Regions from separate parts of the Pristimantibacillus sp. Z349TD_6 genome, predicted to be linked through region 3. Evidence: a T-box and tRNA genes for the amino acid it is inferred to sense, from the RefSeq annotation. Region 3 holds a T-box; the other regions hold tRNA genes.

Region 1 (3,264 bases), 350 kb from region 3:
CCTGCGATCAGCTTCGCCCCAAGCAGCGTCTGCTCAAGCGACGCTTCCCATACAACTGCATTGCCGCGCACGGCATACAACACGCCATTGCTGCCCAGTACATAGACGCCGCGCTTACCTGCGGCCAGTTCCATAACTGAGACGCCCTCTGGTAGCAGAGCAACCTCCTGCTCTCCCTCACTGCTCAGCGATAAAACAGCATGCTGATATGCGAAATAAGGAGTACCTTCCCCATCCGTCACCATGCCAGATGGCTCTAATTGCTCCTTTTTCCCTTTAAAATAATAAATACCTTTCTGACCGCCATTGCCACCTTCATCGTATTGATAAAGCCTAGCACCAGTTCCTGCAGTAAATATTTGTCCTTTTCCATTTACGGCTGGAGCAGATAATTTCGAATATGTGTTTATTCTTTTTAACTCTTTTCCGCCATTATCTAATAGGGATAACCATCCATTATTCGTTACAACCAGCATCTTTCCGCTCGGCATAACAATCGGAGGATATAGAGTACCCTCTGCTTTGTATCGCCAGTACTCGATTTCTGCTTTGCTGGCAGTAGAACCCTTCGCATTAGAAGCAACCGTTTTTGTCTCATTCTTCGATTCTGCCGCAGAAACGGAGGAACCCCCATAGGCTCCCTTACCACCTAATGATTCGCTTCCTGTGTAGCTCACATTCAACACTATAATAAGCAGAATAGCTACTACTCTAACAAGCCATTTTTTCATCTTTTGCTGCATATGACTGATCTCCTTCTCCTTCTTATGTGTAGATTCCAGCTAGTCCCAATGAACTATATCGACAGGTTTATTCTAAAAATGAAGGGATTATATGGATAAAATAACTCTCAAATTCTATTGAGTAATAAGTTGGCATCCTGTAAGTCTCTATGTTACGATCACAAAAACCAAGTATACAAATCTACTAATGGTATTACTATTTCTTCATATGAAACACTAAACCCATTTACTATTTATCCTCACAACGATTAACCTTGTACATTTTTAACCCCATCCAATTGAGCAGGATCACCTTGTTTCCGAGGTAGATCAAGTTTTGTACAAGCTGTACTTAATAAGCATAAAATGGAGGATTAATATCAATATGCAAACCACTAGATGCAAGCTGGACCCATTACAACAATCAGATTTCAAATACATGCAAAGGATATATTCGAGTGATGAGGTTAGAAAATACTTAGGCGGAGCTGTACCAGAGGAATATCATCTAAATAAGTTTCTAGATGCTTTAGAGCGCTCTTCAACGAAGGAGTCGGTCAATTATTAATGTACGCAATTCATGAATTAAAGCTAGGCAAAGTAATCGCTGAGACACAAACAGCAAATACTGCCTCCTGCAGGCTCCTTGAGAAGGTAGGCATGCGATTAGAGTATAAGCTGCAAAGATATGGTGCTGAACAAGCGCTATACAGCTTTAATGATCATTCGGGGCTTTTCGATTAATATTACACATATATAAACAGCAAAAAACCCTTGTTCGCCAAGGGTTTCTTCATGGTATGGTGCGCGTAGAGGGACTTGAACCCCCACGGTCGCCCGCTAGATCCTAAGTCTAGTGCGTCTGCCAATTCCGCCATACGCGCATATATGTGATTCTTTGAAGCTTAACCATGTTTTGCAGGGCTTCCACCTACATTACTCTGTTGACATACAGAGTGCTTCCCTATGAAGGGTGTTAAAGATGGTGCGCGTAGAGGGACTTGAACCCCCACGGTCGCCCGCTAGATCCTAAGTCTAGTGCGTCTGCCAATTCCGCCATACGCGCGCATGTGAGATAAAAAATGGTGAGTCATGTAGGATTCGAACCTACGACACCCTGATTAAAAGTCAGGTGCTCTACCAACTGAGCTAATGACTCATAGTATAAGTGGCTGGGGATTCAGGGATCGAACCTGAGAATGACGGAGTCAAAGTCCGTTGCCTTACCGCTTGGCTAATCCCCAATAGCGATATGGTGGACGCTGACGGGATCGAACCGCCGACCCTCTGCTTGTAAGGCAGATGCTCTCCCAGCTGAGCTAAGCGTCCAAGGATAAAGGCGCCATTTGTAAAAATAATTTGGTGACCCGTAGGGGACTCGAACCCCTGTTACCTCCGTGAAAGGGAGGTGTCTTAACCACTTGACCAACGGGCCATGCTAAAATTGATGCTTGTCCTTACAGTTGAAAGTTTTCTGGAGCTCTCAACCGGATTCGAACCGGTGACCTCATCCTTACCATGGATGCACTCTACCTACTGAGCTATGAGAGCATAATGGCTCCCCGAACAGGACTCGAACCTGTGACAACTCGATTAACAGTCGAGTGCTCTACCAACTGAGCTATCAGGGAACATTGTATTTTGAGTTGAATGTTATTAAAGCTTCAACTTCAAAATAGGCACGGTTGAATATCAAGGCGTATTGCGCCTTGAAAACTGGATACGAAAGATTAGGCTTGCTGAAGCCTTTTATGCTGCTGTCTACCGGATGTATGGGTCACAGTAAACGTGTTTAGGATAAGCCCTCGACCGATTAGTATTCGTCAGCTACACACATTGCTGTGCTTCCACCCCGAACCTATCAACCTCGTCGTCTTCAAGGGGTCTTACATACTGGGAAATCTCATCTTGAGGGGGGCTTCACGCTTAGATGCTTTCAGCGCTTATCCCGTCCGTACTTGGCTACCCAGCGGTGCTCCTGGCGGAACAACTGGTACACCAGCGGTACGTCCATCCCGGTCCTCTCGTACTAAGGACAGCTCCTCTCAAATTTCCTGCGCCCGCGACAGATAGGGACCGAACTGTCTCACGACGTTCTGAACCCAGCTCGCGTACCGCTTTAATGGGCGAACAGCCCAACCCTTGGGACCTACTTCAGCCCCAGGATGCGATGAGCCGACATCGAGGTGCCAAACCTCCCCGTCGATGTGGACTCTTGGGGGAGATAAGCCTGTTATCCCCAGGGTAGCTTTTATCCGTTGAGCGATGGCCCTTCCATTCGGTACCACCGGATCACTAAGCCCTACTTTCGTACCTGCTCGACTTGTAGGTCTCGCAGTCAAGCTCCCTTATGCCTTTGCACTCTTCGAATGATTTCCAACCATTCTGAGGGAACCTTTGGGCGCCTCCGTTACATTTTAGGAGGCGACCGCCCCAGTCAAACTGTCCACCTGACACGGTCCCCGAACCGGTTTCACGGTTCTAGGTTAGAACTCCGATACGATCAGGGTGGTATCCCAACGTTGCCTCCACACAAGCTGGC
Region 2 (3,264 bases), 130 kb from region 3:
GGCGAGCAGAGCATGCTAAGGCGCGCGGAAGAACTCTCGTTAAGGAACTCGGCAAAATGACCCCGTAACTTCGGGAGAAGGGGTGCCTCGGTAGGGTGAATAGCCCGAGGGGGCCGCAGTGAAAAGGCCCAAGCGACTGTTTAGCAAAAACACAGGTCTGTGCGAAGCCGTAAGGCGAAGTATACGGGCTGACGCCTGCCCGGTGCTGGAAGGTTAAGGGGAGCGGTTAGGAGAAATCCGAAGCTGTGAACCGAAGCCCCAGTAAACGGCGGCCGTAACTATAACGGTCCTAAGGTAGCGAAATTCCTTGTCAGGTAAATTCTGACCCGCACGAATGGCGTAACGACTTGGGCGCTGTCTCAACGAGAGATCCGGTGAAATTTTAATACCTGTGAAGATGCAGGTTACCCGCGACAAGACGGAAAGACCCCATGGAGCTTTACTGTAACTTGATATTGAACTTTGGTACGATCTGTACAGGATAGGTGGGAGCCTTTGAAGCATGAGCGCCAGCTTGTGTGGAGGCAACGTTGGGATACCACCCTGATCGTATCGGAGTTCTAACCTAGAACCGTGAAACCGGTTCGGGGACCGTGTCAGGTGGACAGTTTGACTGGGGCGGTCGCCTCCTAAAATGTAACGGAGGCGCCCAAAGGTTCCCTCAGAATGGTTGGAAATCATTCGAAGAGTGCAAAGGCATAAGGGAGCTTGACTGCGAGACCTACAAGTCGAGCAGGTACGAAAGTAGGGCTTAGTGATCCGGTGGTACCGAATGGAAGGGCCATCGCTCAACGGATAAAAGCTACCCTGGGGATAACAGGCTTATCTCCCCCAAGAGTCCACATCGACGGGGAGGTTTGGCACCTCGATGTCGGCTCATCGCATCCTGGGGCTGAAGTAGGTCCCAAGGGTTGGGCTGTTCGCCCATTAAAGCGGTACGCGAGCTGGGTTCAGAACGTCGTGAGACAGTTCGGTCCCTATCTGTCGCGGGCGCAGGAAATTTGAGAGGAGCTGTCCTTAGTACGAGAGGACCGGGATGGACGTACCGCTGGTGTACCAGTTGTTCCGCCAGGAGCACCGCTGGGTAGCCAAGTACGGACGGGATAAGCGCTGAAAGCATCTAAGCGTGAAGCCCCCCTCAAGATGAGATTTCCCAGTATGTAAGACCCCTTGAAGACGACGAGGTTGATAGGTTCGGAGTGGAAGCACAGCAATGTGTGTAGCTGACGAATACTAATCGGTCGAGGGCTTATCCTAAACACGTTTACTGTGACCCATACATCCAGTAGACAGCAGCTAAAAAGGCTTCAGCAAGCCTAATCTTTCGTATCCAGTTTTCAGGGCGCAACTTGCTAATGCGTGCATTAGCAGACGACCCACAAAAGTGGGTTTTCTTTTTTGTTCAGCACCTGATTTTATTTATGGCGGTCGTGGCGAAGTGGTTAACGCATCGGTTTGTGGATCCGACACTCGGGGGTTCAATTCCCCTCGATCGCCCCATTTTTTAAAAGTAGTATGGCATTTTTTTGTTGGGGATTAGCCAAGCGGTAAGGCAACGGACTTTGACTCCGTCATTCTCAGGTTCGATCCCTGAATCCCCAGCCATTTAGTTGCGGAAGTGGCTCAGCGGTAGAGCATCGCCTTGCCAAGGCGAGGGTCGCGGGTTCGATTCCCGTCTTCCGCTCCATTTAAGTTGGCGCCATAGCCAAGTGGTAAGGCAGAGCTCTGCAAAAGCTCTACCCCTAGTTCGAGTCTAGGTGGCGCCTCCATTACAATTTTATAAAATGTGCCCTTAGCTCAGCTGGATAGAGCGTTTGACTACGAATCAAAAGGCCAGGAGTTCGAATCTCTTAGGGCACGCCATCTTTACTCAAATGCCGATGTGGCGGAATGGCAGACGCGCGCGACTCAAAATCGTGAGGGAAACCGTGGAGGTTCGAGTCCTCTCATCGGCACCATATTGTATAAACAATAGTTCATTAGATATTTTATCTAATGAGCTTTTTTTGTTTAGCTTTAAAACCCCTTTAATAGCAAGAGCCGATGATAGCTTCGAAATATACTCCAAATGAAATTAACTATAGTTAAATCCACTGGATACGTGGTCATACAAAACACTAGTTATGAGAATTATTTTCAATTATAATGAGATACAGCCTCATTAAATAGGCCATATTTTTTAGTATCAGGAAGTGATTGGTATGGATTGGAATGAACATCTATTGCTGTGGAACGAAGCCAATGTCAAGCTGCTCGACATTAGACATCAGTCGTTGGCACATGGAGACGAGCTTCGCGGTTACAAGCTTCCATCCAATGCTTTTCTGTGGGTGACATACGGACGTGGGCGGGTGATGCTGGACGGTGTTGGTTATGCCGTCGATGGCTTTCATTTGCTTCATGGCAGAAAAGGCATGAGCCTGGACATTATCTCCTCAGGGGATCGCCTCGAATATGATCTTATTATGTACAAGGCTTTTTTAGCTGTCCCTGGCAACCGCTACTTGGATCGATTGTTAAAACGCAGCAGTCCTTTCCACATTCAATATGGATTCACGCCTCATGCTCCGCTTGCCCTTCATTCAAAATTCGAGATTATGGAACAAAGCTGGCGCAAGCTTACGCTGCTCGACAAGCTGTATGCCAAAGGCGTTCTTTATCAATTTGTACATGAATTACTTGGTCAGATGGCTGGGCAGGAGCTTGGGGAGACTCGAGCTGACCTTGTGTCCCAAGCTACACGCTACATAGAGACCAACTATTCGGATGCATTTACGGTTGAGAGTCTGGCCGAGCTGCTTGGCTGCAGCTCCAGCTATTTGACTCGCGTGTTCAAAAAACAGCAAGGAACAACGCCTAATGAATATTTGACCCAAGTTCGCATTGAACACGCAAGCAGGCTGTTGAAAGAAACGAAGGCATCTCTTCAAGAAATTTCGCTTGGCATAGGATATTTGGATGTCTACTATTTCAGCCGCGTGTTCAAAAAACAAACCGGCACATCACCGCTGCACTTTAGATCACTGGCAGCAGAAATATCGGTTCAGAAAAGTCCATTTAATAGTTCAGGACAAGCTATTGTCCCTCGCAAAGGTCAGGGCTATAATGATAATGATTCTCATTATGGAAAAGAGGGAGATTTAACGATGTACAAAGATTTAAAACTATCAGTAGGCGCAGTGATGCTGCTCTGCATGACTTTGTTATTCAGTGGTTGCGGGGCTTCAACAGGTTCCAATGAACCATCCGCTACAGCTGGCTCTC
Region 3 (3,264 bases):
ACCTATTATTTTTATTTCAGTTGTCGTAGGTGTTACTCTTTCTTTGATTCGATGGTCTGTTTTTGAGAAAAAATTTAATCAGGAATAAATAAGGATGAGGTGAGTAGACATGTTGGCATCCATTACCCAAGCTGAGAATGGATATTCGGTCCGTTTCGAGCGCAATTTGAAGCATGCTGTGGAGAGTGTCTGGTCGATGCTGACTGACAACGAGAAGCTGGCACAGTGGTTCCCCGAGCTGCATGTCGCGGACCTGCGTGAAGGCGGATTAATAAAATTTGATATGCAGAATGGACAATTTGAAGAGATGGCCATCACCAGGCTCAAAGCGTTATCGGTTTTGGAGTTTACGTGGGCTGAGGATATCGTTCGTTTTGAATTAGAGGCAGAGCCAGAGGGCTGTCGCTTGGTTTTGATCGAGAAGCTTACCCAAATTACAGCGCATACCCCTAGAGATATTGCCGGCTGGGATGTATGTTTGGATGTTATCGAGGCATTGCTGGATGGAAATACCATTGCCTCTCGCAAGGATGTATGGAAAATGAAATACGATAAATATGTACAAGCCTTTGAAAATTTACCTCAGGCTTAGAAATAAGTATTCAATCAGCTTGGGTTAATGGATGTGAAAGAGATGATTACAGGAATATTGGTATTTTTACTAGCAGGGTTAGCTGAAATAGGTGGGGGATACCTGATTTGGTTATGGCTGCGTGAAGGCAAGCCGATGTATTGGGGAATGGTCGGAGGTGTAGCTTTAGCACTATATGGTGTTATTGCTACATTTCAATCTTTCCCCTCGTTCGGAAGAGTCTATGCGGCGTACGGGGGCGTTTTTATAGTAATGGCTGTTTTGTGGGGCTGGCTTGTCGATAAAAAAACACCTGATTTATACGACTGGATAGGTGCTGCTATTTGCTTGGTCGGTGTTTCAGTTATACTGTGGGCGCCAAGGCATTAGTATGGTCTAGCTTACTGTGTAGAATAACCATTTACAATTCAGGGAACGATTTGTTAACATATATGAAATATTGAAAAAGGCGATGACGAGAAGAGTACATAAACAAATTCTTTCGCAGAGAGCCCCGGCAGCTGAAAAGGGGCAAGGAATGGTTTATCGAAACAAGTCTCTGAGCATCACATCGGAACCTGAACAAGGGGATGCTGTGACAGGAGCTCCTGTTATAGAGCTAGAGTATAAGCATCCTTTGGTGCCGTACTTGAAGAGGTTAATATGGCGACATATTAACGAATCTGGGGTGGTACCGCGAAAAATTTCGTCCCCAAGACGCGAAGTCTTGGGGGTGGATTTTTTTTTTGTTTTTTGAAATATAAGAATTTATAAGTTTGTTAGCTTATAAAGGGCTTATATTTCACCGTCAAAGCTACTTCAGCGTCTAAAGGACGCCGAAGGCGTTTTTGCTTGGGACATGAAAAATCAAGGTATCGATAGCAACCCTAAATTGGAGGTTTTACAATGAGCAGCGAATTAGAGCCGAACACGGATCATTTTTTATACAAAATCATTAATGAGGATCTTCAAGCAGGCGTGTTTACACGAGAAATGTGCACGCGCTTCCCGCCGGAGCCTAATGGATACCTGCATATCGGAAGCGCCTTTGCCATCCATACGAACTATACGATTGCGCAAAAGTATAATGGGAAGTTTCATTTGCGATTTGACGATACGAATCCTCTGAAGGAGGACATCGAATATGTAAATGCTATTATCGAAGATATCAATTGGCTTGGTTATCGTCCGGGCAGCCATATTTATTATGGTTCGGATTATTCGGATGCGATATATGATGCTGCTGTTGCGCTCATAAGTAAAGGAAAGGCTTATGTTTGTGAATTATCACCAGAGGAAGTAACGGAATATCGGGGGACGCTTACGGAGCGGGGCAAGGATAGCCCTTACCGAAATCGCTCCATTGAAGAAAATGTAGAACAGTTTGCGAAAATGAAAAACGGTGATTTTAAGGCCGCTTCCAAAGTATTGCGTGCCAAAATCGATATGAGTGCGCCTAATATTAATTTAAGAGATCCCGTTATTTATCGCATTATCCATGCAGAGCATTACCGGACGGGAAATAAGTGGTGCATTTATCCGATGTACGATTTTGCCCATCCGATTCAAGATGCCATCGAGGGCATTACCTACTCGTTATGCTCCATTGAGTTCAAAGACCATCGTCCTTTGTACGAATGGGTATTAGAGGAGCTGGAATTTGCTCATCCGCCAAGGCAAAGGGAATTCGGCAGGCTGAATCTAACGGGTGTCGTGACGAGCAAGCGATATTTGAGACAGCTCGTTGAGGGCGGCTTCGTCGACGGCTGGGATGATCCAAGGCTGCCAACGATTCGTGGACTCAGGCGAAGAGGCTTTACGCCCGAGAGCATTAGAAATTTTATCGATGAGATCGGCATGATTAGAGCGCAAAATTCCGTTGATATCGCGATGCTGGAGCATGCGGCAAGACAGGATTTGAAGGCGAAGGTCAAAGGCGTAATGGCCGTCATCCATCCACTGAAAGTGGTCATTACTAATTACCCTGAGGGCCAAACCGAGCTGTTGTCCATTGATAATAATAGCGAGAACGACACGCTTGGCAAACGCAAGGTCACCTTCTCTAGCACGCTATTTATAGAGAAAGATGATTTTATGGAGCAGCCGTCCAAAGGGTTTCACAGATTAGCGCCCGGAGCTGAAGTCCGGCTGATCGGCGCCTACTTCATTAGATGTGAGGAAGTCATTAAAGATGAAGCCACAGGTGAGATCATTGAGCTTCGCTGCACTTACGATCCCGAAACGAAAAGCGGAACGGGCTTTACCGGCCGGAAGGTGAAGGGGACGATCCACTGGGTTTCGGAGAGTCATGCGGCTAAGGTGGATGTCCACCTTTATGAGAGTCTGCTGCGGGGTAATGAAGTCCCGAAGGATACCGATATAGCTTGGGACAGCGTCATTAATCCGAACTCACTGCAAATCGTGAAAGATTGTAGGATTGAGCCTTTTGAGGTTCTTCCGCAGCCAGAGGATAAGTTCCAATTCGTTCGGCATGGATATTTTTGCGTGGACAAAAAACATACAACGAATACGAAGCTAGTCTTCAATCGCATCGTACCGCTTAAGGATACGTGGAAGAAAAAATAAAGCGATAACAAGATGAAGCCTCTCATGTGGTAAAATAATACATATGGAGGCTTCTTTTTTTAAATATAAGAAAGTAAATCTATGCTCCTACTTATCTTATATTTCAT

Evidence for each region. The T-box of region 3 lies ahead of AC0VYE_RS29630 (glutamine--tRNA ligase/YqeY domain fusion protein). A T-box ahead of a tRNA ligase gene usually reads a tRNA of that ligase, here a tRNA-Gln.
Region 1: it encodes a tRNA-Gln, which carries the amino acid that the T-box ahead of AC0VYE_RS29630 (glutamine--tRNA ligase/YqeY domain fusion protein) is inferred to sense. The anticodon was not compared.
Region 2: it encodes a tRNA-Gln, which carries the amino acid that the T-box ahead of AC0VYE_RS29630 (glutamine--tRNA ligase/YqeY domain fusion protein) is inferred to sense. The anticodon was not compared.

What each region holds. Positions count from the first base shown of each region.
Region 1 is NZ_CM149662.1:7,181,762-7,185,025, forward strand. Features, by position in the region: gene AC0VYE_RS31050 (phosphodiester glycosidase family protein) at 1-743, opposite strand, end outside; gene AC0VYE_RS31055 (hypothetical protein) at 1,108-1,290, shown strand; gene AC0VYE_RS31060 (GNAT family N-acetyltransferase) at 1,290-1,466, shown strand; tRNA gene AC0VYE_RS31065 (tRNA-Leu) at 1,524-1,606, opposite strand; tRNA gene AC0VYE_RS31070 (tRNA-Leu) at 1,706-1,788, opposite strand; tRNA gene AC0VYE_RS31075 (tRNA-Lys) at 1,806-1,881, opposite strand; tRNA gene AC0VYE_RS31080 (tRNA-Gln) at 1,892-1,966, opposite strand; tRNA gene AC0VYE_RS31085 (tRNA-Val) at 1,976-2,051, opposite strand; tRNA gene AC0VYE_RS31090 (tRNA-Glu) at 2,083-2,157, opposite strand; tRNA gene AC0VYE_RS31095 (tRNA-Thr) at 2,198-2,273, opposite strand; tRNA gene AC0VYE_RS31100 (tRNA-Asn) at 2,278-2,353, opposite strand; rRNA gene AC0VYE_RS31105 (23S ribosomal RNA) at 2,516-3,264, opposite strand, start outside.
Region 2 is NZ_CM149662.1:6,954,503-6,957,766, reverse strand. Features, by position in the region: rRNA gene AC0VYE_RS30200 (23S ribosomal RNA) at 1-1,257, shown strand, start outside; tRNA gene AC0VYE_RS30195 (tRNA-His) at 1,425-1,500, shown strand; tRNA gene AC0VYE_RS30190 (tRNA-Gln) at 1,531-1,605, shown strand; tRNA gene AC0VYE_RS30185 (tRNA-Gly) at 1,613-1,687, shown strand; tRNA gene AC0VYE_RS30180 (tRNA-Cys) at 1,696-1,769, shown strand; tRNA gene AC0VYE_RS30175 (tRNA-Arg) at 1,787-1,863, shown strand; tRNA gene AC0VYE_RS30170 (tRNA-Leu) at 1,877-1,958, shown strand; gene AC0VYE_RS30165 (AraC family transcriptional regulator) at 2,202-3,264, shown strand, end outside.
Region 3 is NZ_CM149662.1:6,829,402-6,832,665, reverse strand. Features, by position in the region: gene AC0VYE_RS29645 (hypothetical protein) at 1-88, shown strand, start outside; gene AC0VYE_RS29640 (SRPBCC family protein) at 110-592, shown strand; gene AC0VYE_RS29635 (YnfA family protein) at 635-961, shown strand; T-box leader at 1,035-1,288, shown strand; gene AC0VYE_RS29630 (glutamine--tRNA ligase/YqeY domain fusion protein) at 1,478-3,157, shown strand.